Regions from separate parts of the Arthrobacter sp. B2I5 genome, predicted to be linked through region 3. Evidence: riboswitches for the same ligand, from Rfam matches in the RefSeq annotation. Region 3 holds a riboswitch; each other region holds the start of a gene.
What was found. Region 3 has a riboswitch for S-adenosylmethionine ahead of QFZ60_RS13795 (bifunctional o-acetylhomoserine/o-acetylserine sulfhydrylase). Riboswitches for the same ligand answer to the same signal wherever they lie in the genome.

Region 1 (7,887 bases), 2.8 Mb from region 3:
CACCCAGCTCACGGCGGGCTGTTCCTCCAGCCACTCCGCGAGCCGCAGGGCGGTGGCAGCGGAATGGCTTACCCGCAGGCTCATGGTCTCCAGGCCCTTAGTGAGAACCCAGGCGTTGAACGCGGAGAGTGCCGGCCCGGTGTGGCGCATCAGCTGCTTCACCGGGCCGTCGATGAACTCCTTCGTGCCCAGGATGGCGCCGCCCATCACCCTGCCCTGGCCGTCGATGTGCTTAGTTCCCGAGTAGACGATCACGTCCGCGCCCAGGTCGCCGCAGCGCTGCAGCAGGGGAGTGGCAAAGACGTTGTCCGCCACCACGGTGGCCCCGGCGGCGTGCGCAAGCTCGCTGACCGCGGCGATGTCCACGATCTCCTGCATGGGGTTGGACGGGGATTCGAAGAAGACGGCGGTAGTGGGCTGGGAGAGGGCCTCGCGCCACTGGTCCAGGTCCGGACCATCCACGAAGACGGTCTCCACGCCCCACCGCGGGAGGATCTCGTTCAGGATCACAAAGCAGGACCCGAAGAGCGAACGGGCGGCCACCACCCGGTCCCCGGCAGCCAGCAGGGCACCCAGGGCGGTGAACACCGCGGACATGCCCGACGCCGTCGCAAAGCACGCTTCGGTGCCTTCCAGCAGGCGCAGCCGCTCCTGGAACGTGGCCACGGAAGGGTTGCCGTAGCGCGAATAGACAAAGCGCTCGTCCTCGCCGGTGAAGGCCCGTTCAGCTGCTGCAGCGGATTCGTAGACGAAGCCGGAGTTCAGGAAGATGGCCTCGGACGTTTCCTGGAAGTTGGTGCGGTCCAGCCCGCCGCGGACAGCCTGGGTGTCAGGGCTCCATCCCGGGGCGTCTTGATTGAAGCTCACTTAGTTCTTTCCGAGGTTGGTGGGCAGGCCGCGGTTCTTCCAGCCGTTGACGGTGCGCTCACCGTAGCGGTCCGGCTCGCCTTCAAAGCCCTCCAGCACGTTGTAGGAGGTGAAACCGGCCTGTGTGGCGGCGGTGGCAGCGGCAACCGAACGGGCGCCGGACCGGCACAGGAACACCAGTTCAGCGGACGGGTCCTCCGGCGCCTGCTCCTTGAGGTCCTTCACGAAGTCTGGGTTGGGGATGCCGCCGGGGAAGGTCCACTGGATGAAGAGGGGATCGTTGTCCGTGGCCTTGGTGTCCGGGATGCCGATGTGGGCCCATTCGCCCTCGGTGCGGACGTCCACCAGGATGGCTCCCTGCTCCAGCTTTGCCCATGCTTCCTGGGGCGTGAGATCTCCCGCGTAGCTCATGCGTGGCCCTCGCCGTCGAACTCGCCCTCAAAGTCTGCGTCCAGCTGATCCACCGCGGTGGCCACCGCTGCGTCGGCGGAGGCGATTGCTGCCGGAAGGACCACTGCCTGCGCCACGATGACACTGCTGCCGTTGAAGGTGGCTGCCGGGCTGCCGTGCAGGACGTAACCGTCAGCCAGCGCAGCCGAGATCCGTTCGCAGAAGGAGCGGTCGTCCGGGCCTGTGATCAGGCGGTAGGACAATTTTTCGTCAGGGGCGGGTGCGTCGGACACGACGGATCTCCTTCTTTCACGCTTGCAGCTCGAATCGGTCGATATGCCGAGTACTCACCTGAGGCACCCCGCCGCGAAAGGGAGGGTTGCCGACCGGCCAGTCAGGGCTTCACACCGGTACTCATTACTCCCCAAAAACGTAACACCTGCCGCGCCGGGCCGCACGGCCGCCGTCGTCATGTTCCGTAATTGAGCTGCGCCGAGGGAAGTTGCAGCGCCCGGGGACGGTCCGACGGCGGACATCACCGCAGGTGGGCCGCCTGCCGCGCGCTGTCAGCAGCCGCCGGGCCGATAAAGTTCTTACCGGGGCGCCGCCGGCGTCATCAGGGCAATGAGTACCGGGGGGCTTCTCACCATGCGTGCAGTCACATCGCACCACCACGCCGCAACCCGCCGGAACCATCGGCACCCGATCTGCGCGTTTCTGGCCGCGGCCCTCATTGGGCTCATGGTCCTGCTGGCCGCTGCTCCGTCGCATGCGGCGGAGGCTGCACCGGAGAAGGGAAAGCCCTGGCTTGGTGCCGTGCTCGAATGGGGCGAGGACACCGCCGCAGGCTTCAGCGGCAGGCTGGGCGCCCGCCCGGCCGTCTTCGGCCACGACATCACCATTCCGTACCGCGATTCCGAACGGAATGACATCGATGGCTTCCTTCAGCAGGCCGGAGCCGAAGGCACCCACGCCCTGCTCACGGTAAAGCCATCGGTGCCGCTGGATCAGCTCGGCGCACCCGAGGCAGAAGCGTTCGCCAAGCAGGTGCGCGGCCTCGCCGCCGGCTTCAAGGGGCAGCTGCTGATCCGGTTTGCCCCGGACATGAACTCAAGCTGGGTGTCCTGGGGCCAACAGCCTGCCGCCTACCGTGAGGCCTTCCAGGCGGTTGCGGCAGCGTTCAGGAAGTACGACGGCGGCCCGGCCGCCATGGTGTGGGCGCCTTACCTGGGCAAGGACTACCCCTTCGACCGCAACCGGGATGCGCCGCAGCCGGGAAGCGAGGGCTTTACCCTCCTGGACACGAACGGTGACGGGGCCTGGGACGGAAGCGACAGCGCCTACGCGCCGTACTACCCGGGCGATGACGCCGTGGACTGGGTGGGGCTGGCTGCTTATCACGATGACACCGCCGGAGGTGCCGCCGTCAACACCGCGCCGCGGGCCGGCGAACTCCAGGAGATGCTGACGGATTCCGGCAATGAGAACTTCTACGGCACCTATTCGGAAGGGCACAGGAAGCCCTTCCTGCTTCAGACCGCGGCCTTCTACAGCCCGGCCTCGGGCGGGGCGTCCGAGGCGGAGATCAAAACCGGCTGGTGGGACCAGGTGGTAACAACTGCCACGTCCTCCGGTTTTGCCGGGACTGCCGCCGTGGTCTGGGACGAGCGCACCAGCACCAGGGATACCGGCGTGGCAAGCATCAGCTGGCTGCTTACGGGACAGCCGGAGATCGCCAAAGCGGCCCTGGAGAGACTGAAGGCAGCACCAATCGTTACCGGTCCCGTCTCCGACGTGGCCTCAGGAAGCACGTACGTCAGGGCCAACACCCTCCCGGGGGCCGCCGCCTGGTCTGTCGCTGCCGCCATGGTGATCCTCCTGGCGGCCCTGTGGCAGATTCCCCGCCGGATCGACGCTGCCACGGCCTGGAGCTACCGGGATCCCTCCACCCGGGATTCGCGCGTGGATCTGCTGCGCGGAGTGGCCATCGTCTTTGTGGTGGTGAACCACCTGGGCATGGCCTCGCTGTTCCAGCTGCTCACCCAGGAGGCCGTGGGCTTCGTGTCCGGCGCGGAACTGTTCGTCCTGTTCTCCGGCCTGGTGGTGGGCATGGTGTACGGGCCCAAGGCCAAGGAGGACTTCGGACGGGTAGTGGACCTCACCACGCGCCGCGCCGGCAAGCTCTACCTGACGGCACTGGCTGTTCTGATCGGCGTCTTCCTCCTGTCCCTGCTCCCGTTCTTCCATACCGAGGCCCTGACCACATTCGTTGACCAGGGAACCGGTGGAGCCGGGCATACCGGATCCGGCCGGACCTATGACCTGTACGCCGGCATGTCATCGCTGTTCCAGTTCCCCGTCCCGCCCCAGGTGCTCCCGGCCATCGTGCTGCTGCAGTTCGGGCCCTGGCAGTTCAATGTCATGGGGCTCTATGTGGTGCTTTTGCTGGCCAGTCCGCTGATCCTCGCGGCGCTGAACCGCGGCAAGGCCATCTGGGTGCTGGTTGCGACGCTCAGCGTATATGCGGTGGGGGCCGTGACCCGGTTCCGGATCCTGCCCTCGCAGTTCGAGGACTCCTTCCCGCTGCTGGTGTGGCAGGTGCTGTTCGTGCTCGGGCTGGTTGCGGGTTACCACCGGCGCAGCATCACGGCGTGGCTGTCCCGGCACACTTGGGCGGTAGTTGCGTGCACCGCGGCCGCATTCGCGCTGGCCTTCCTGTCCTGGGGCAACCCGTACCTGGCCAACAGCTACGATGTCCGCCTGGCGCTCCTGCCGGACGCCTCCTACCGGGCCATGTACGACGCCTTCTTCTCCCGCACATACCTGGCCCCGGGCCGCCTGCTCAACGTCCTGGTCCTGGTGGTGGCGTCCTACGCGTTCCTCAGCGCCTACTGGAAACCGGTGGAGCGGCTCCTGGGCTGGTTCCTGGTTCCGCTGGGCCGGGCCACGCTTTACGTGTTCATCATGCACGTGGTGCTGATCGCCGTCGTGGCCAATATTCCGGCGCTGCAGCAGCAAAGCATCTTCCTGAACACCGCCGCCTACGCCGTGGTCCTGGCGCTGCTCTGGGTGATGGTCCGCACCAGGTTCCTGTTCCGGATCATCCCTACCTAGCGCCGGGCCAGCCCGGGCTGCCGCCCTGTTTCCAGCCAGGGCGGGCATGAAAAATGCTGCGGCACGGTGTGCCACAGCATTTAATCAGGTACCACTGGTTGTCCGGTGGCCTTGTGCTAAAACCGGGAGGGCTCAGACCAGTCCGGGGTAGCTGGTAAGGATGTAGTCGGCAGCGGCAGGACCCTTCATGCGAAGGCCGTTGCGGCGGGGCGAAATCCGGTGCTTCATGGCTGACCAGAAGCTGTCCTCGGTGCCGGGCGACTGCTGGTTGATGAAGCACCAGCTGGTGTACAGCCCGTAGAGGCGGTCACGGTCCAGGCTGGAACCTGAGGCGTGGTCGGGGTAGGTGGCTTCGTTGAGAAAGAGATCGAACTGCGAATGTGCCATGATGGCTCCCCTTCGCTAAGTGCTCGGCGCCGCCGTTCGGCTACAGCAGCAAAACCCAATGTCCTGCACGTGGCCATCGGATTTATAGGTTGAGTCCCCCTGAAATGCAGTGGGCCTCAGCGTTGTCAGCGCCTGTCTACGATGTAGACTGTACTAGTAGACTACAAGTGATGCAACCGTCTCGATTTATTCGGGACACCACCTCCACAGCTAGGACAACGCCATGGATGCCCCGCGTGCTTCAGGCCGCACACCTGTCAAGGCAAGGTTGAGCAGGGAAACCGTGCTGGCCAAGGCCCTCGAACTGGTTGATGCAGAAGGGCTGGACGCGTTGACCATGCGGCGCCTGGGGCAGGAGCTTGGCCGGGACCCCATGAGCCTCTACCGCTACGCCGAGAACCGGGCCGCGCTCCTGGACGGGGTTTCGGAGCTGGTCCTTGACCAGCTCCCGGTGCATCCCGAGGACCCGGACTGGAAAGCCCAGCTGCGGAACATTGCCCATGACCTGCGGATGCTGGCGCTCGAGCATCCCAACGTTGTCCCCCTGCTGGTGACCCGGCCCCTGTCCACGCCGCTGGGGCTGCGCCCGCTGGGCACGCTGCGGCCGCTGGAACAGATCCTGACCCTGCTCGCGGCGGCAGGATTCGAACCGGCGGATGCGCTCCATGTCTACCGCGCCTACTACGGCTTCCTCTACGGGCACATCCTGAACGAACTGCAGGAGTACGTGGTGGACCCGGAAGAGAACGAAGTACTGCTGCGCCTGGGGCTCCACCGCCTGCCCGCAAAGGAATTCCCCCGGCTCCGTGCCCTGGCGCCGGCATTGGCAGAGTACGACGGCGCCAGGGAGCTTGACCAGGGACTCACCATCCTGCTGTCCGGGCTGGAAACGCAGCTCTCGCGGCAGGTGGCAGGTTCCAGCGCGTGACAGCAGCGTCCGCGCCAAAGGCGCGGGTTATGGCAGCGGCGCTATTCGAATGACGCCCGGCGCCGGTCCTGCGCGCGGGTGTTCCAGACGTCCGGCCGGTTCACCTGGAACCTGCGTCCGGTCAGTGCCTTGGCGTTCAGCCTGACGTAGTTTGCCTTTTCGCCCGGCTGCCAGGGCTCCAGGCCCAGGCCGTCCACGGCATCCTTGACGGCCTGGTCCTCGACGATCTCGGTATCGCCCCGCACCACCACGCTCCAGGCCAGTTCGGTGGCGGGATCATAGCCGTCGATTTCCAGTGCGGCGGGCCGCTCCATCCTGGCGCCCCAGAGCTTGGACCCGGGTGCCGTGCGGAACACGATGCTGCGCAGGTGGACAACGTAATTCACGGGAAAGATCTCCGGATGTCCGTCCACCACAATGGCCAGCCTGCCCACGATGTCATTGGCAAGGAGATCCCAGCAGTCGTCAAAGGACAGATTTTCGATCGGCAGCTTTTGCGAGTCCATGGTGCACACCTTACGGGTGATGCAAGGAGGGGAAAAGGGCCGGCCGCGGCCTGTCGGGGCCTAGTGGATCCCGGCGAAGAGCCCGTTCAATTCAGTGGTCAGTTCCTTTTGGACAGACGGGGTGCCGATCTCCTTGCCATCGATCCGGTTCACGGGTGCCAGCAGCCGGACGCTGGAGATCAGCCAGACCGCGTCCGCGTCCAGGAGGTCCCGGGGCTCCAGCGGGCCATAGCCCAGTTCCCAGCCTGCCGCCTTGGCTGCAGCGAAGAGCGCACCCTGGGAGGTTCCGGGCAGGATGCCGCTGTCCAGCTGCGGCGTGATGAGGCGCTTGACTGTTGTGCCGTCGTCGGACTTTTCCACATGCGCCAGCAGCACCGTGGACGTGGGCCCTTCCAGGACGCGACCATCAGATGACGTGAAAATGACGTCGTCGGCGCCCTGCTTGTGCGCGTGGCGCAGCGCCGCCATGTTGACGGCGTAGGAGAGCGTCTTGGCCCCCAGGAGCAGCCAGGGCGCCCGTTCGGCCACGTCACTGTCGTAGCCCCGGTCAAGGAGGATGACGTCGATGCCCGTTTCCCGCTGCCGGCGGCCGGCAGTACCGGCCGGCGAGGCCTGGACCCAGGCGGTGGGGGTGGGCGCGCCCTCCACGCCGCGGGTCACCACCAGTTTGACCACCAGTTCATCTGCCGAAGGGTCTGCCGGCGCGTTCTCCGACCGATGCCGGGCCACGGCAGCCGCAATGGCACGCCGCCATGCGTCCTGGTCCGGGATGTCCAGGTCCAGCGCAGTTGCAGATCCGGCAAGCCGATCCAGGTGCGCCTGCATTTTCCGTACCGTCCCGCCGACTGCCAGCATGGTTTCGAAGACGCCGTCGCCGCGCGTGACGCCAAGGTCCGTGACCAGCAGCTGGGGCTTGGAGGCATCGGCCTCCCTGCCGTCGGGGTAGGCAGGGTCAAGGAAAACGAGAACCACGGGGGCTGGAGAGCTCATGGCACCAGCTTAGTGCGGTGCCGCGGATAAGCTGGGCAGAGTGCCCCGGGCGGAAACCGTCCTCCGGGAGCCCAATTTCCCCGGGAGTTATTGACGTGTTGTGGCCTTTTTCGCTTGCCGGCACCGCGCCGACATGGGTTGTAGTGCTCCTGGGCTTCGCGGACCTTGTCATCAGGGTCCTGGCGCTGGGCATCATCCCCGGCAACAGGCGGCCCACCACCGCCATGGCCTGGCTGCTGGGGATCTTCTTCATCCCGTTCGTGGGCATTGTGCTGTTCCTGCTGTTCGGCAACTTCCAGCTCTCCAGCCGCCGCCGCGCGCAGCAGCAGCAAGTCAATGAGCGGGTGCGGGCCGGCATCACCGCCCTCGCGGATGCCGAAAGCGACTATCCGGGCCCGGAGTGGGTGAAGTCCGCCGCTGAGCTCAACCGCACCCTGGGTTCGCTGCCCATGGTGGACAACAATTCCGTCGAGCTCATCCCCGGCTACCCGGACTCCATCCTGGACATGACGAACGCCGTCCGGAAGGCGAAGAAATTCGTCAATGCGGAGTTCTACATCATGAGCTCTGACCATGTCACCAACGACCTGCTCACCGCCCTTGAGGAGGCCGCCGAACGCGGCGTGGAAGTGCGGCTCCTCTTCGACCACATCGGAACGCTGCGCATCAAGGGCTACCGGAAGCTGCTCAAGCGCCTCAAGGCCG
Region 2 (7,887 bases), 1.5 Mb from region 3:
CGGACGGATCATCACGGTGGACCGCGGCCGGTATACCGCAGTGGTGGACGAGGACTCGGAGAACGAGCGCGTTGTCATTGCCGCGCGCGCCCGGGAACTGCGCCGCTCGCCAGTGGTTGCAGGCGATTTCGTGTCACTGGTGGGGGACGTGTCCGGCGCACCGAACACGTTGGCCCGGCTGGTGAAGATCCAGGACCGCCACACTCTCCTGCGCCGCAGCGCCGACGACACCGACCCCATTGAACGGGCGGTGGTGGCCAACGCGGACCAACTGGTGATCGTGGTGGCCGCGGCCAACCCGGAGCCCCGCACGGGATTCATCGACCGCGCACTGGTGGCCGCCTACGACGCAGGGATCGAGCCAATCCTGCTGGTCACCAAGGCCGACGTCAAAGACCCCGCGGAACTCCTTTCCAACTACACCCACCTGGACTTCCCGGTCATCATCAGCCGGACAGCCGATGCGCAGGCATCGGGCATCGACGCCCGGTCCGATGACGGCCTCTCGGCGCGGCTGGACAGCGCGGCGGTGGCTGCCCTCCGTGACCACCTGGACGGCAAGGTCACCGTGATGCTGGGTCACTCCGGTGTTGGGAAGTCCACCATGGTGAACGCGCTGACCGGCGCCGAGCGGGCCACCGGCGGAGTGAACGCCGTGACCGGACGCGGCCGCCACACGTCGTCGTCCGCCCTTGCCTTGCGGCTGGCGGATGCGCCGCCCGGCAGCTGGATCATCGACACCCCCGGCATCCGCTCCTTCGGCCTGGCGCACGTGGACCCGGACCGGATCCTGCGTTCCTTCCCGGACCTCTCCCCCGGCATCGAAAACTGCGAACGCGGCTGCAAGCACACGGCAGCCGCGGTGGACTGCGGCCTTGACGACTGGGTGGCGGGCGGACACGCAGGTCCCACCGGGGCTGCCCGTCTGGCGTCCCTGCGGCGGCTGCTGGGTGCGGATCCACGGATGGAAGCACAGGAAACCAAGGAGCTCGGCAGCGTCAACTGACGCGTTCTCCCGGCAGAACCGTTTGCAGACGGTAGTTTGGAACCATGATCCAACCCGCTTCGAGCTACAACGATGACCTGCGCCTGGCCCATGTCCTGGCCGACTCCGTGGATGACCAGACGATGAGCCGCTTCAAGGCCCTGGACCTCCACGTTGAGACCAAGCCGGACCTGACGCCGGTCACCGACGCGGACAAGGCCGCCGAGGAAGCCATCCGCGGCCAGCTCTCCCGTTCCCGCCCCCGCGACGCCGTCCTGGGCGAGGAATTCGGGAGCACCGGCCACGGTTCGCGGCGCTGGATCATCGATCCCATTGACGGGACCAAGAACTTTGTCCGCGGCGTTCCGGTGTGGGCCACGCTGATCGCCCTCGTGGATGAGGGCGAGCCGGTGGTGGGTGTGGTCAGTGCCCCGGCCCTTGGCAAGCGCTGGTGGGCGGCGAAAGGCATGGGCGCGTACATGGGAAGGTCCCTTGCCGCCGCCACCCGGCTCCGCGTCTCCGACGTGTCAAAGCTTTCCGATGCCTCCCTCTCGTACTCCAGCCTGGGCGGCTGGAAGGAACGCGGAAACCTTGACGAGTTCCTCGGCCTGACCGAGGATGTCTGGCGGACCCGGGCCTACGGCGATTTCTGGTGCGTACTGCATGGTGGCCGAAGGCTCGGTGGACATCGCCTGCGAACCGGAGCTGAACCTCTATGACATGGCGGCCCTGGTGCCGATCGTGGTGGAGGCCGGCGGCCGGTTCACGTCCCTGGAAGGCGAGGACGGCCCGTTCGGCGGAAACGCCCTGGCCACGAACTCAATCCTGCACTCGGAGGTCCTGCACCGCCTGAACCCGTATTTGGACGACCTGCTGTAGCTGACGCCCTTTCCGCAAAAAAGCGAATAATGCGACGCCGGACACCTTCCTGGGGAGGTGTCCGGCGTCGTTTATTCGGCTGCACGTAATAAACGCCTTAACAATCGCCGCGGCTTCAATCCTGGCCGCCCCATGTCCTACGCTTTTAGGCAGGTCACGAGTGCCAGCGCAAAACCCCGGTTTGCTGGCCGGCAACCCTCCATTCGCGGTGGGGTGCCCCGGGTGACGACCAGGCCGGTCCGGAGCGGATGCGGCAAGCGCGGATTCCCCCATGGCGGAGTCCTGTCATCAAGTGAGGTCTCTGTGACAACTGCCACCGTCTCCCCCCAGCCCGTCATTGCCGAAGCCGCCGTCCCCAACGGACGCCGCGCCGCGGCCGGCCGGCCGCTCGCCGCCGTCACCGGCGCTGAAATCCAGGCACCGCTGATTTCCGGCGGCCACGTGCGGTACGCCAACCTCGATTACGGCGCCTCCGCCCCGGCGTTGTCCGTGGTGTCGGCCTACCTTAACGAGATCCTCCCCTACTACGCGAGCGTCCACCGCGGGGCAGGATACGCATCCCAGATCAGCACCTCCGTGTATGAGAACGCGCGCAGCATCGTCAGGGATTTCGTCGGCGGCCGCGCGGATGATTCGGTCATCTTCACGCGCAACACCACGGATTCACTGAACCTGCTGGCCGGTTGCCTGCCGGTAACGGACGGCCGGCACGACGGCGAAGTGCTCTACCTGGACATCGAACACCACGCCAACCTCCTGCCGTGGCAGGGTGTCCCGCACCGCAGCATCGTCGCCGCGGACACCATCACCGGCACCCTGGAGGCTCTTCGGGCCGAACTTGCACAGGGCGGCGTCAGCCTGCTTGCGGTCACCGGAGCCTCCAACGTCACCGGCGAAATCCTGCCCATCCGTGCCCTGGCCGCGCTGGCCCATGAGCACGGCGCACGGATTGTGGTGGATGCCGCCCAGCTCGCCCCGCACCGCCGCGTGGACATCAGCGCGGACGACGTCGACTACCTCGCCTTCTCCGGCCACAAGCTGTACGCGCCCTTCGGCGCCGGCGTCCTGGTGGGACGCCCGGACTGGCTGGACGCCGGCGTCCCGCACCTCGCAGGCGGCGGCGCGGTCAAGGAAGCCAGGCTCGACGGCGTCAGCTGGGCCACCGGGCCGGCGCGCCATGAGGGGGGCTCACCGAACGTCCTCGGAGCCGCCACACTGGCCCGCGCCACCCAGGTGATTGCAGGCTTGGACCAGGAACGCTGGCATGCCCACGAGTCCGCCATCCGTTCCTTCCTGGTGGAGGGCCTGCAGGGGATCGACGGCGTCACCGTCCACCAGATCTTCAAGGACACCAACCCCGAAACGGACACCATCGGCGTGGTCAACTTCTCCGTTGAGGGCTACGACGCCGGACTGGTGGCGGCCTACCTCTCGGCAGAGCACGGGGTGGGACTGCGGGACGGCCGATTCTGCGCCCATCCCCTGCTCAAGCGCCTGGGCCTGCCGTCCGGTTCCCTCCGCGCCAGCTTCGGTGTCGGTTCACGCCTGGAGGACGCCGAACGCCTGCTCGCCGGCATCCGCGCCCTGCGGAGCAACGGTCTGGGCTGGGATTACGTGGTGGACGCCGGCCGCTGGGTGCCCGCCAATGACACCCGCACCTACCCGCACTGGGCACCCAACACCCCGGGCACCGCCGGCGCCGCGCCCTGCATCGACGACTGACACCCCGCCCAACCCCTGCCGCCCAGGCGATCGATCCGGCGGCCGGGAGGATGCGGTAAATTCGAAAGGTACCGCAGGATGCCAGGTGAAGGAGGCCACGCGTGGTTCGGGGTGGCCCCAAGCTTGATCACGGACGGCGCAGGGAACTGGGGCAGAGCTTCCAGGACGGCGGCAGGCACTACCAGCGCGTCCGGCCCGGCTACCCGGAAGAGGTGGCCCGGTGGCTGGTGCCCGCCGATGCCCACGATGCCCTCGACGTAGGCGCCGGAACCGGAAAGTTCACCGCTTTGCTGCTGGACATGGGACTGCACGTCACTGCCGTGGACCCCTCCGCGGACATGCTCGCCCAGCTCACTGAACACTATCCGGCCGCCACGGCCGTGCCGGGGACTGCCGAGGCGACAGGCCTGCCCGACGCCCGCTTCGACGTCGTCACCGTTGCCCAGGCGTGGCACTGGTGCGATGCCCTGGCGGCAAGCACCGAGCTGGCCCGCGTCCTGCGGCCGCACGGGACGCTGGCCCTGGTCTGGAACCAGCTGGACACCTCTGTTCCCTGGGTGCACCGGCTCTCCCGGATCATGCACGCAGGCGACGTCTACCGGCCCGGCCACAAACCCGTCGTCGGGCCCGAATTCCAAGGCCTCGAAGGGCACGTCACCCACTGGCAGGACACGGTGACCACCATGGACCTGATGGAACTCACCAAGTCCCGCAGCTACTACCTCCGCGCCGGCGAGGCCACCCGAGCCAAGGTCCTGGCCAACCTGGAATGGTACCTGCATGAACACCTGGCCTACACCCCTGACCAGGAAATCGACCTGCCCTACCTCACCCTGGCCTGGCGGGCGGTCAAGGCATGACCTCGCATCCCATGCGGCGCACGCCGAGCCGGTAGGCTTGACCGTGTGAAGACCAGCGCGCCCTCCTCCTCGATCGAGGACTACGTCAAGGTCATTTATTCGTTCACGGAATGGCAGGACAAGCCCATCACGTCCACCCAGCTTGCGCAGCGGCTGGGGGTGGCCAATTCCTCGGTGTCCGAGATGGTCCGCAAGCTCAAGGACCAGGGCCTGGTGGACCACAAACCCTACAGCGCCGTCACGCTCACCGAGGACGGCCTGCGGCTGGCCCTGGCCATGGTCCGGCGCCACCGGTTGATTGAGACCTACCTTGTCCAGCGGCTCGGATACAGCTGGGACGAAGTCCATGATGAGGCAGAACAACTCGAACACGCAGTGTCGGACACGTTCATCGAACGGGTCGCCGCCAAGCTCGGCAACCCAAAGCGTGACCCGCACGGCGACCCCATTCCCACTGCCGACGGGCAGGTGCTGATGCCGCGCGCGCACCTCCTCGCCGAACTGGACCCGGGCCATGCCGGCAGGATCACCAGGATCAGCGACGACAACCCGGAGCTGCTGCGCTACCTTGCCGCCCAGGACATCGACCTCGACGCCGATGTCGAGGTGGTGGGCCGCCGGCCCTTCGGCGGCGCTTTGGTGGTGCGGATCGGCGCTTCGGGCGGCGCCCGCGAGTTCGACCTCGCTGACGAGATCGCCTCCGCCCTGTGGGTCTCCAGCGACGCCCCGCACGCCGGCTGCAGCCTGGACGGTCCCTGACGTGGCGATGCCCACCGGCCGCGCCTGGCTGGCTGTGGCCGTCGGCGGTCTGGCCGGCAGTGAGCTGCGCTACGGGCTGGGGCTGGCGTTTCCGGACGTGCCCGGCTCGGTCCCGTGGGCCACGCTGGCTATCAACATCAGCGGCAGTTTCGTCCTCGCGGCGCTGACCACCGTCTGGATGGCCCGCCCGCATACTGCGTTCTGGCTGCGGGCAGGGATCGGGCCGGGCCTGCTGGGCTCCTTCACCACGTTTTCAGCGGTGATTTTCGCCTCGGACCAATTGGCCCGCGCAGGTGCACACCCGGTCTGGATCCTGTACCTGGGATTGTCACTGGGACTCGGTCTGGCGGCTGCCGGCCTGGGCTGGCGTTCCGGAAGGCTGATAGCCCGGAACCTCGGACTGCAATGATCACGGCAGCCCTGGTGGGAGTCTTTGGCGTGGCCGGCGCGCTCCTGCGGTTCGCGGTCGACAGCTGGTTCGCGCACCACAGCAGCATCCGCAGCGTCCGCAGGGCCGGCCATGTGGCACTGCACTGGCCCTGGGCCACGCTGGTGGTCAACGTCATGGGGTGCTTCATCATTGGCCTGGCACACGGGCTGACCGGCAGGCTGGGACTGGGCGCGGAATGGCAGGCGGGCCTGGCCACGGGACTGGCCGGCGGGCTCACCACCTTCAGCTCATGGACCACCGCCACCATCCGGCTGCTCAGCGAAGCCAGGTTCGGTGCCGCGGCCCTCAACGTGTCAGTCAACCTGGGCCTCGGGTTTGCCGCCGCAGCCGCGGGGATTGCGTTGGCCGCATAGGTACCGCTGTTTCCGGTGACGTTCCGGCCGGCGATTTGGCGGCCTCCCGTATGGTGGAAGGTGATGATCAGCAGACGCGACGCCGCAATAACCCTTGATGTCCCCCTTGAAATGGCGCAGCGCCACGGCCTGCCGAAATGGATGACGGAGGCCGAACTCCGCGGCATCCTGGACGATCCTCCGCCCTGGCTTGTGCAGTCGCGCGCCAACCGGACGGGCAAGCGGCCGGTGTGGGTGCACCTGGAATGCGCCGTCTGCGGTTACGAGGAGGCGGCCAGGCCCAAGAAGTGGTGGCCGGACTTCACCTACGTGGTGTGCGGCCACCATGCGCCGTCCGATGTTCCCGCCGTCCGCCCCGGCTGCGTCCGCAGCGAGTACGACGGCGTGGGGACGCGTTTCGTGGGCATCGCGGACGTGGAAGCCCCTCCGGTCAGCCGATAGCTCCCCCTGGGTGCGGTGCCCCGATGACGTGATCGATGACTGCCCCAGTAACCCGCCCGGGTGACGTGCCTGCTTACGGCCGGGCCGCCGTCGGCCATCAGGCCGGGCCGTTGCCCGTCATTTCCTCCGGGACAGCGGTGAGGTGCAGCTCTGTACCGTCGCGCAGCACGGCCACATCGAGCGGTTCGCCGATGGCATCGGAAAACAGGAGCCGCTGCAGGCTTTCGGCGTTGCTGACCGGGCGGCCTCCCGCGGTGACGATGATGTCGCCTGCGGACAGGCCCGCCTTGTCGGCCGGCGAGCCCGGCAGCACTTCGACGATGCGGAGCCCTTCCCGCCGCCCGCTGCGGATCACGGCGCTCGGGTTGAGCTGGATCGGGGTGCTCACAAGGCCCAGGTAGGCGCGGCGCACCCTTCCGTCCGACAACAGTGCCGAGATGATCCTGCGGGTGGTGGCGTTGATCGGGATGGCCAGGCCCAGGCCGGCGCCGGCCACTGCGGTGTTGATGCCGACAATCCTGGCATGGGTATCGGCCAGCGCTCCACCGGAGTTTCCGGGGTTCAGGGCAGCGTCTGTCTGGATGACATCCTCAATGACCCGCCGGTTGCCGCCCGACCAGACCGGGATGGCCCGGCCCAGGCCGCTGACCACGCCCGCGGTGACTGACCCCGCCAGGCCCAGCGGATTTCCAACGGCGACCACAAGCTGACCCACGCGCAGCGTCTCTGCCGCGCCGAATTCAGCGGGCGGCACCTTGGGCCGCGAACCGTGGACCACGGCGAGATCGGACAGGGGGTCGGCTCCCACCAGCTCCAGGTCCATCCGGCTGCCGTCTCCGAACGCGGCAAAACCGTGCCGGGTGCCGGCCACGACGTGTGAATTGGTGAGCAGGTACCCGTCCTGCGTAAAGAGCACCGCCGAGCCCGCGCCCACCCTGACCCTGCCGTTGCGGCGGTTTGCGGTCATTTCGATCGCTGCCACGTGCGGCGTAACGGCCGCGGCCACGCGCATGACTGTCTGCGAGTACGAGTCCAGGACGTCCTCGTCCCCGGTGGGTATGGGTTCCTGCGCCTGGTCCATGACGCACCTCCGGCTTGGTGCCGCTTCCGGCAATGGCCTGCCCTGTAGGGGCCTTATGGGACACAACAATGGATGGGCCCGGTCCACTCCCGGTACGGCTACGCCTTGGGTGAACGCCCCCATTGCGGTGGGCAGCACGAGTCCCAGGCTTTAGGATCGGAGCATGACTGACTCCCCCGCAGGGTCTCAAACAGAAATACTGAACGCCGAGGAATGCTGGCGGTATCTTCGGTCCTCCTATATCGGCCGGCTGGCGGTCATCAACGGTGACATTCCCGAGATTTTCCCCGTGAACTTTTCCGTTGCCGGAGAAACCCTGGTGTTCCGCACCGCACCCGGGACCAAGCTTCGCGCCC
Region 3 (7,887 bases):
GGACAAGATGACCCGCGCTCCGCTGGCGGAGGGCACGTCCACGCTGAACCGCTCCCAGAGCACCCGCGAATACTTCGACCTCACCTATCAGCTGCTGGACATCATCTTTGCACTGGTGCCGGTGCTGCTGGTTCTCTACTTCCTTACGGACCAGCGCCAGGCAGGGCCGGGTGATGCCGGGAACTCCCGCTCCGCGTTCCAGAAGCTCGGGTTCAATTTCGCCCGGCCCGGCAAGGATCTGCTGCAGGGCCTGGGACTGGCCGCGCTGATCGGCATTCCCTCACTGGGGCTTTATGCGGCCGGCCGGGCGCTGGGAATCACCACCGCCATTATCCCCAGTGCCTTGGATGCCTACTGGTGGACGGTTCCTGTGCTGATCCTCTCCGCTATCCGGCACGCAGTTCTCGAGGAAGTCATCGTGGTGGGCTACCTCCTGGACCGCTTTGGCAAGTTCGGTTGGAGCGTGCCCCTGGCCATCGTGGTGAGCTCCCTGCTGCGCGGCAGCTACCACCTGTACCAGGGCTTCGGTCCCTTTATTGGGAACGCCGTGATGGGCGTGGTCTTCGCCTGGCTGTACACCCGGACCCGGCGGGTCATGCCACTGGTCATCGCCCACGCCCTGCTGGACATCGTGGCCTTCGTGGGCTTCAGCCTGTTCGGCAAAGCCGTGGGGCTGGGCTAGGGCCGAGGGCATCGGGGCTAAGCCTGGGATCGTACGGCTGATTTCGAAGGAACCTATTGGCGCTCACAACCTGTTGACCATCAACTGGCTTTCATGGATCGTGTGCACCATGAACCTGGGGGCGCGGTTGACAGCATGGTCGCTGGTGGCGGTCACCGTGCTGGCTGGACTTCTGGTTCTGGGGCGGTTGTGGAGCGTCCATCAGCAAACATCTGACTGGGCTCTCTGGCCAAAGGAAATTCCTTCACGAGTGCAGTTCGCCGGCCGCGACTATGACTGTGGCCCGACTCCAGCGGCTGCACATCACGACGTGAGCGGAATGACCAGGCAAGGCACGACAGCAGGTGGGGCCGAGATCCTCGCAGAACCTCCTTCCGGCGAAGCAAGGGTGTTTATCCTGGTGCGAACGGCTAAAGGCGACGTTTGGCTGCGGCCTGCTGGGCGGCCCCTGATTTGGTGACCCTTCCTGGGCCGGCGCCCGTTGCCTGACCGGAGCCATCACAGAACGAAGTTTGAGCCAGAGTCGGATTGCTGCAGTCGCATCAGCGACAGCTCCAACTGCCAGTCCGGCTGCGGGTCGGGCGGCAATACGAAGGGCTTCGCGTAAAAGTCGTCCCAGAGGGCATCGGTAGCGCAAAGATCATCCGGATCCAGCAGGTTCCCGCCGTCAGGTTCCTCCACCTCCCGCTCTGGCCACGCTGGCGCCACCGGCGCACCCGTCGCCGGTGGTGCGGCCGGTGCAACCGTCGATTCATTCGACGGCAACATCCCTGGTGGCCAGCGGGTTGGCTCCCGGTCTGGGTGTTCGGGTTTGTAGTGGCGGCCGGTGGGTGAGGTCCAGCCCGGTGGCTCACGAGTGGTCGCCGCATCCGGTTTCCACTGGCTGTTGTGCTTGAGCCTGTGGTGCTTGGGGCAGAGTTGTGCCAGGTTGCTGGTGCCGGTGGTGCCGCCGTGTTTCCAGGCGGTGAGGTGGTCGGTGTCATTGTCCGGGGTGTGGTTGTTGCAGCCGGGGAAGGTGCATTTTCCGTCGCGCATCCGGATCCATTGTTTGATGTTTTCCGGGAGTCGGTAGCGGGTGCGGCCGATCTCCAGCGGGGCCCCGTCGCGGGGGTCGACCAGGACCCGGTAGAACGAGTCCGCCCCGTCCGTGACGAGTTTGCGTGCCATGGAGGCCGGGATGGGGCCGTGGCCGTCGAGTTCTGCGGGTTCGTCCGTGCTGCTGAGGAGGGAGAACACCGGGACCATGACCAGCACGTCGGCCCGCGGGATGGGGACCTTGCCTATCTGGGTGAGGCCCGCCGAGCCGGTCGGGCTGCCTGCACCCGGCCCGCTTCCGGAGAAGGTGGCGGTGTCAGCGGTGGCGGTGTTTTCTGGACCGGGCAGGCCTGTCCCGAGGAGCAGGGATGCTGCGATGTCGGGGCGGAGTTGTGTGAGGGTGCGGGGTTCGTTGGGGCCTTGGAGGCCGCGGGCGGTGGCGGTGGTGCGGTTCCAGATGGCGCAGGCGGTGTCGCCGGGGAGGCGGAGCGAGATCCAGGCCATGCCGTCGTGGTCCGGGGTGTATTCCATCCGCCGGTCCGCGACGCCTTTGGCGTGGCGTTTCTCCAGGGTTTCGGGGTGGTGGCGTTCCCGCCAGGCGCGGACCTTGGTACGGAACCGGGAGGGAGCGAGCTCCCCGGGTGCGGCGCCGCGGGCCGGCTTGGGGGCATCAGGGTCGAAGAAGTGTGCCACCAGGGCGGCGGCACCGTCCGGGGTGAGGCCTTCGGTTTCGTCCGCAACGATCTTGGCGTGCTGCCAGGACAGGTCCCCGGCGGCCAAAGCGTCCAGGAGTGGCGGCAGGGTGCACACCCGCTGGGACTGCTCCACGAAGGCCCCGGCAGCGCCGGAGCTGATGGTCAGGACCCCTGCGATCTCCTCCACCGCAGACATTTCCGCATACGTCCGCTCGTGCACAGGGGCCTCCGGAGGAAGCATCGCGTGCTGGAACCCAACGCACTCCACCGCATCACGGGCCTTGACCACAGCGAGCTGCGCCTCCAGCCGCTTCACCACTTCCAGCCGAGTCAGCCGGAGCTCGTACCGCCGCTGCAACACATCCACATCAGCCCCAATACCAACCCCGGCAGCCAGGAAATTATCCTCAGCAGCCAGCGCGTCGAGGGCGGCCACAGAGGCATGAACACCCTCCAAGACCACCCCGCCACCGCTGCTGATTTCCATACGAACATCATCCAACAGGGGTCTGACAACTAAAGTTCGCAGGCGTCTTTGCGGGCCCGGCAGTCAACTTAAATGAATTCGGCCGCCATCGGGTAGTGACGCCGTTGTCACCACCTGATGGCGGCCGAAGCAGGTCCGGGCAGTGGCCCGGCAAACCCAACTCCCTGATGTGCCGGGAGAGAGGGGGGAGCGTCAGATGGTGACGGCTCCGTTGGCGGTTTCGAACGTGACCGACAGGATGCCCGGCGTTCCGTGCGGGGCCACCCACTCAACCGCAACGTCCTCAAGCGGCTTCTCCACCGGCTCACCTAGCCACTCGGTCACGCGCGAGGCGGAACCGGCGATGGTCAGGCAGCTCATCTTGATGTTGCTGGGGTAGGCGTTGGATGGGTGCAGCGACGGGTCACCTTCCCACTTGAGCATGTACGGAACCTGGGGGTCGGCAATAAGGCCAAGGATGCCAATCTGCTTCCAGACCAGCTCCCGGCCGTCCGGGAACTTGCGGTTGCCGTTCACGGCAGCACGGCCAAGGCGTTCCTCGAAGGGAGCGAGGTCGTCCACCTCGACGCACCAGCCCATCCACCCGCCGCCGGCTGCGGAACGGGCACGGACCGCCTGACCGAACGGTGCCTTGTCCGATGCCGGGTGGTCCAGGACCTCCACGACTTCCAGGTACTTGTGCCCGGCGAGCGGGATGATCATATTCCGGGTTCCGAACCGGGGGTGGACCCCGCCCTTCACTGCCTCAACGCCGAGGGCAGATGAAATACGTTCGGTAGTGGCCGCGAGGCCATCGGTTTCACAGGCGTAAGAGACGTGATCCATGCGCATGGCAACATCTTGGCACTTTGTGATCAGGCTCTCAGCTAAGGGTACCCTTACTTGGATTTTCGCCCGTGGATGTGGTCAAAAATCGGCCATCGAACTCGGCCTAACCGGCGATGTAATAGCCGGAGGTGTCGGCGATGAGGTGGATGGTGCCGCTGGAGTTGTTGGTCAGGGCAATGGTTCCATCGGCGGCGACGGGCGTGATGACGAGGTTGGGTGTCGTTTGGTTCGGCGTGAAGTTGAGGTTGGAGGTCCCTGGGGTGGGGGTGCCGCCGGCGTGGACCGTGATGTTGCCGAAGCTGGTGGGTGCTGTGACGGTGACGTTGATGGCGACAGCGGATACTCCGGTGATGGGGATGCCGCCACGGCCGGTGACGGGCACGCGGATGGTGGCTCCGGGTGCGACGGGACCGCTGATGCCTCCTGTGCCGTCGCGCGTGTCCAGTTGCCGGAAGGGGCTTTGGGATGAAAAGGTGCCCGGTTCCACCGGTGTTCCGGCGATGTAGTAGCCGGAGGTGTCGGCGATGAGGTGGATGGTGCCGCTGGAGTTGTTGGTCAGGGCAATGGTTCCATCGGCGGCGACGGGCGTGATGACGAGGTTGGGTGTCGTTTGGTTAGGCGTGAAGTTGAGGTTGGAGGTCCCTGGAATGGGGATGCCGCCGGCGTGGACCGTGATGTTGCCGAAGCTGGTGGGTGCTGTGACGGTGACGTTGATGGCGACGGCGGATACTCCCATGGTGGGGATGCCGCCACGGCCGGTGACGGGCACGCGGATGGTGGCTCCGGGTGCGACGGGACCGCTGATGCCTCCTGTGCCGTCGCGCGTGTCCAGTTGCCGGAAGGGGCTTTGGGATGAAAAGGTGCCCGGTTCCACCGGTGTTCCGGCGATGTAGTAGCCGGAGGTGTCGGCGATGAGGTGGATGGTGCCGCTGGAGTTGTTGGTCAGGGCAATGGTTCCATCGGCGGCGACGGGCGTGATGACGAGGTTGGGTGTCGTTTGGTTAGGCGTGAAGTTGAGGTTGGAGGTCCCTGGAATGGGGATGCCGCCGGCGTGGACCGTGATGTTGCCGAAGCTGGTGGGTGCTGTGACGGTGACGTTGATGGCGACGGCGGATACTCCCATGGTGGGGATGCCGCCACGGCCGGTGACGGGCACGCGGATGGTGGCTCCGGGTGCGACGGGACCGCTGATGCCTCCTGTGCCGTCGCGCGTGTCCAGTTGCCGGAAGGGGCTTTGGGACGAAAAGGTGCCCGGCTGCCGGGGACTCGTTGGCACGTGCAGCAGCTGGTTTGGCGTTCCGGTGCCCGCACCCCTGATAGTTCCGGTAGCGGCAGTCGAGAGTACGGCCTCCGTCACCTGTGCAGGGGTAAAGAGGGGGTGCTGGGAAAGAACGAGGGCTGCAGCCCCGGCCACGTGCGGTGCGGCCATGGATGTTCCGCTCAGTGATGTGGTGGCCGTCGACGATGTATTCCAGGTGGAGCTGATGCCCACTCCTGGAGCGTAAAGGTCAACGCATTGGCCGAAGTTGGAGAAGGAAGCCTGCCGGTCCGAAGAGTCGCTGGCTGCCACTGTTAAGGCTAATGGGGCGCGGGCAGGCGAGGCGGTGCACGCGTCCGTGGCTGAATTTCCCGCGGCGACGACGACTGGGACGCCGTCGTTGATGACGTTCTGGACTGCGGCGTCAAGGAGGTTGCTGCCCGGACCTCCCAGGCTCATGTTGACCACGGCCGGAGTGCCTGGGGTATGATCGCCTGCGATCCAGTCCAGCCCTGCGATTATGTCCGAGTAGTAGCCCGACCCGTCACAGGACAGTGCCCTCACGGGGACGATTGTGGATGACTTTGCCACGCGCTAGACGATTCCGGCGATGATTCCTGAGACGTGTGTCCCGTGGCCATTGCAGTCACTTGTCCCGCCACCGTCGGACAGTGCTGTCCAGCCCGGTGCAACCCGGCCGCCGAAATCCACGTTCGAGGCTAGGACTCCCGTGTCAACGACGTATGCGCGGACACCAAGACCGGAACTTTCGTGCGTGTAGGAGCCGGACAAAGGCAAGGCCTGCTGGTCGATGCGGTCGAGTCCCCAAGGAGCCGGCTTTTCGGTTTCGGAAATCGTGGATACCGTGTCAACCTCCACTGTTAGGGCCCTGCCGGAACGGAGCAGCGCATTCGCTTGCGCCGCTGTAGCTTTGATCGCCGCCCCGCGGAGTGCGGTCGTAAACGTGTGGTTGACGCCGATGCCTTGGGCACGCAATTCCCGCGCCTCGGCTGACACGTCCGTCCCCGGGGGGAATTGAACGAGGTAGCGGCCATTCGCGCTTTCAGGAGCAGCAGCGGGCCTCGTGGTCGCCGTGGGCAGCGCAGATGCCTGCGCTGGTGCACCGTTTGAACAGAGGGTGATGGCGGACAACAGTGCCGCGGTAAGTGCCAGGCGCAAAGACGGGGGCAACGGAATCCTGTTCCTTTTGTGCTTGCTCGGGAAGAGACCGGAGGATGATTTCCGGCTTCCAAGGTATCCGAACCACGGAGGTTTGCGGCCAAACCTCGGGCGATCCTTCGCATCACTTGTGGGAATCTTGGAAAATCTCCGCGTGGCTCTTCCATTGCGACCACGATCCAGCCGGAGGAAATCATGGGCGCTTTCACGGCGGCCCGCCCGGGACTTCAGCAAGGCATGACCTTGTTCGTCACAATGCTGTCCTCACTGGCCGCCCGGTTCCTAGACTGGGCGCAGGTCATGAGCGCCAGCGCCAAGCCCCGGCTCGCTGGCCGGCAACCCTCCATCCGCGGCGGGGTGCCCCGGGTGAGGACCTGGCTGTCCGGCACCAGCCGGGAGCAAGCGCGGCCCGTACTGCTCCATGCATGCCGGGCCCATGTCAAAGGAGATTTGGATGTCCAACGGATGGTCCTTCGAAACCCGCCAGATCCATGCAGGCCAGGAAGTGGACAGTGCCACGGGAGCCCGTGCCCTGCCGATCTACCAGACCACGTCCTTCGTGTTCCCCAGCGCCGAAAGCGCAGCCAACCGCTTTGCCCTGGCTGAACTTGCACCCATCTACACCCGGATCGGCAACCCCACCCAGGACGCCGTCGAACAGCGGATCGCCAGCCTTGAGGGAGGCCTGGCCGCTTTGCTGCTCAGCTCCGGGCAGGCAGCGGAGACCTTCGCGGTCCTGAACATCGCGGAGGCCGGGGACCACATCGTGGCCAGCCCCAGCCTTTACGGCGGAACGTACAACCTGTTCGCCCACACCCTGAAGAAGTTCGGCATCTCGGTCACGTTCGTGGACGATCCCGACAACCTGGACCAGTGGCGCGCCGCCGTCCAGCCCAACACCAAGCTTTTCTTTGGCGAAGTGGTGTCCAATCCCCGCCAGGACGTCCTGGATATCGAAGGCATCTCCGAGGTGGCCCACCAGGCAGGCGTGCCGCTGATCGTGGACAACACCCTGTCCACCCCGTACCTGATCCGTCCGCTCGAGTGGGGCGCCGACATCGTGATCCATTCCGCCACTAAATACCTTGGCGGTCACGGCACGGCGATTGCCGGCGTCATTGTCGATTCCGGAAAATTCGACTTCAGCGAGGATCCTGAACGGTTCCCCGGCTTCAACACCCCGGACCCCACTTATAACGGCCTGGTCTACGCGCGGGACCTCGGAGAAGGCGGCGCCCTCGGGGCCAACCTGTCCTACATTCTCAAGGCCCGCGTCCAGCTGCTGCGCGATCTCGGCTCGGCCGTGTCCCCTTTCAACGCCTTCCTGATCTCCCAGGGCCTGGAAACACTGAGCCTGCGGGTGGAGCGCCACGTTGCCAACGCCACGGAAGTGGCGCGCTGGCTGGAAGGAAGGGACGACGTCGAATCCGTCGCCTACGCGGGGCTGCCCTCCAGCCCCTGGTACGAACGTGGCCGCAAGTACGGGCCCAAGGGGACGGGTGCCGTGGTGGCTTTCAACCTGGCCGGCGGGGCGGAGGCGGGCAAGCGCTTCGTCGACGCCCTTGAACTGCACTCCCACGTTGCGAACATCGGCGACGTCCGCTCCCTGGTCATCCACCCGGCGTCGACCACCCACAGCCAGCTTTCGCCGGAGCAGCAGGCAGTGGCAGGGGTGACCCCGGGACTGGTCCGGCTGTCCGTTGGCCTGGAGCACATCGATGAC

Region 1: another riboswitch for S-adenosylmethionine. It lies ahead of QFZ60_RS00565 (DUF1737 domain-containing protein); the one in region 3 lies ahead of QFZ60_RS13795 (bifunctional o-acetylhomoserine/o-acetylserine sulfhydrylase).
Region 2: another riboswitch for S-adenosylmethionine. It lies ahead of QFZ60_RS06700 (aminotransferase class V-fold PLP-dependent enzyme); the one in region 3 lies ahead of QFZ60_RS13795 (bifunctional o-acetylhomoserine/o-acetylserine sulfhydrylase).

What each region holds. Positions count from the first base shown of each region.
Region 1 covers NZ_JAUSYF010000001.1:131,589-139,475, forward strand. Annotated here, with positions in the region: gene QFZ60_RS00555 (O-succinylhomoserine sulfhydrylase) at 1-867, opposite strand, end outside; gene QFZ60_RS00560 (rhodanese-like domain-containing protein) at 868-1,278, opposite strand; gene QFZ60_RS00565 (DUF1737 domain-containing protein) at 1,275-1,550, opposite strand; SAM riboswitch class IV at 1,564-1,679, opposite strand; gene opgC (OpgC domain-containing protein) at 1,906-4,371, shown strand; gene QFZ60_RS00575 (hypothetical protein) at 4,504-4,758, opposite strand; gene QFZ60_RS00580 (TetR/AcrR family transcriptional regulator C-terminal domain-containing protein) at 4,982-5,686, shown strand; gene QFZ60_RS00585 (pyridoxamine 5'-phosphate oxidase family protein) at 5,728-6,192, opposite strand; gene QFZ60_RS00590 (aminodeoxychorismate lyase) at 6,253-7,182, opposite strand; gene cls (cardiolipin synthase) at 7,278-7,887, shown strand, end outside.
Region 2 covers NZ_JAUSYF010000001.1:1,406,249-1,414,135, reverse strand. Annotated here, with positions in the region: gene QFZ60_RS06710 (ribosome small subunit-dependent GTPase A) at 1-1,006, shown strand, start outside; partial or broken gene hisN (histidinol-phosphatase) at 1,051-1,864, shown strand; SAM riboswitch class IV at 2,017-2,130, shown strand; gene QFZ60_RS06700 (aminotransferase class V-fold PLP-dependent enzyme) at 2,168-3,586, shown strand; gene QFZ60_RS06695 (class I SAM-dependent methyltransferase) at 3,688-4,446, shown strand; gene QFZ60_RS06690 (metal-dependent transcriptional regulator) at 4,492-5,205, shown strand; gene QFZ60_RS06685 (CrcB family protein) at 5,213-5,614, shown strand; gene QFZ60_RS06680 (CrcB family protein) at 5,611-6,009, shown strand; gene QFZ60_RS06675 (hypothetical protein) at 6,073-6,450, shown strand; gene QFZ60_RS06670 (S1C family serine protease) at 6,548-7,531, opposite strand; gene QFZ60_RS06665 (pyridoxamine 5'-phosphate oxidase family protein) at 7,695-7,887, shown strand, end outside.
Region 3 covers NZ_JAUSYF010000001.1:2,931,436-2,939,322, reverse strand. Annotated here, with positions in the region: gene QFZ60_RS13820 (CPBP family intramembrane glutamic endopeptidase) at 1-682, shown strand, start outside; gene QFZ60_RS13815 (HNH endonuclease signature motif containing protein) at 1,181-2,899, opposite strand; gene QFZ60_RS13810 (VOC family protein) at 3,092-3,730, opposite strand; gene QFZ60_RS13805 (S8 family serine peptidase) at 3,831-5,576, opposite strand; gene QFZ60_RS13800 (S8 family serine peptidase) at 5,580-6,002, opposite strand; SAM riboswitch class IV at 6,461-6,575, shown strand; gene QFZ60_RS13795 (bifunctional o-acetylhomoserine/o-acetylserine sulfhydrylase) at 6,619-7,887, shown strand, end outside.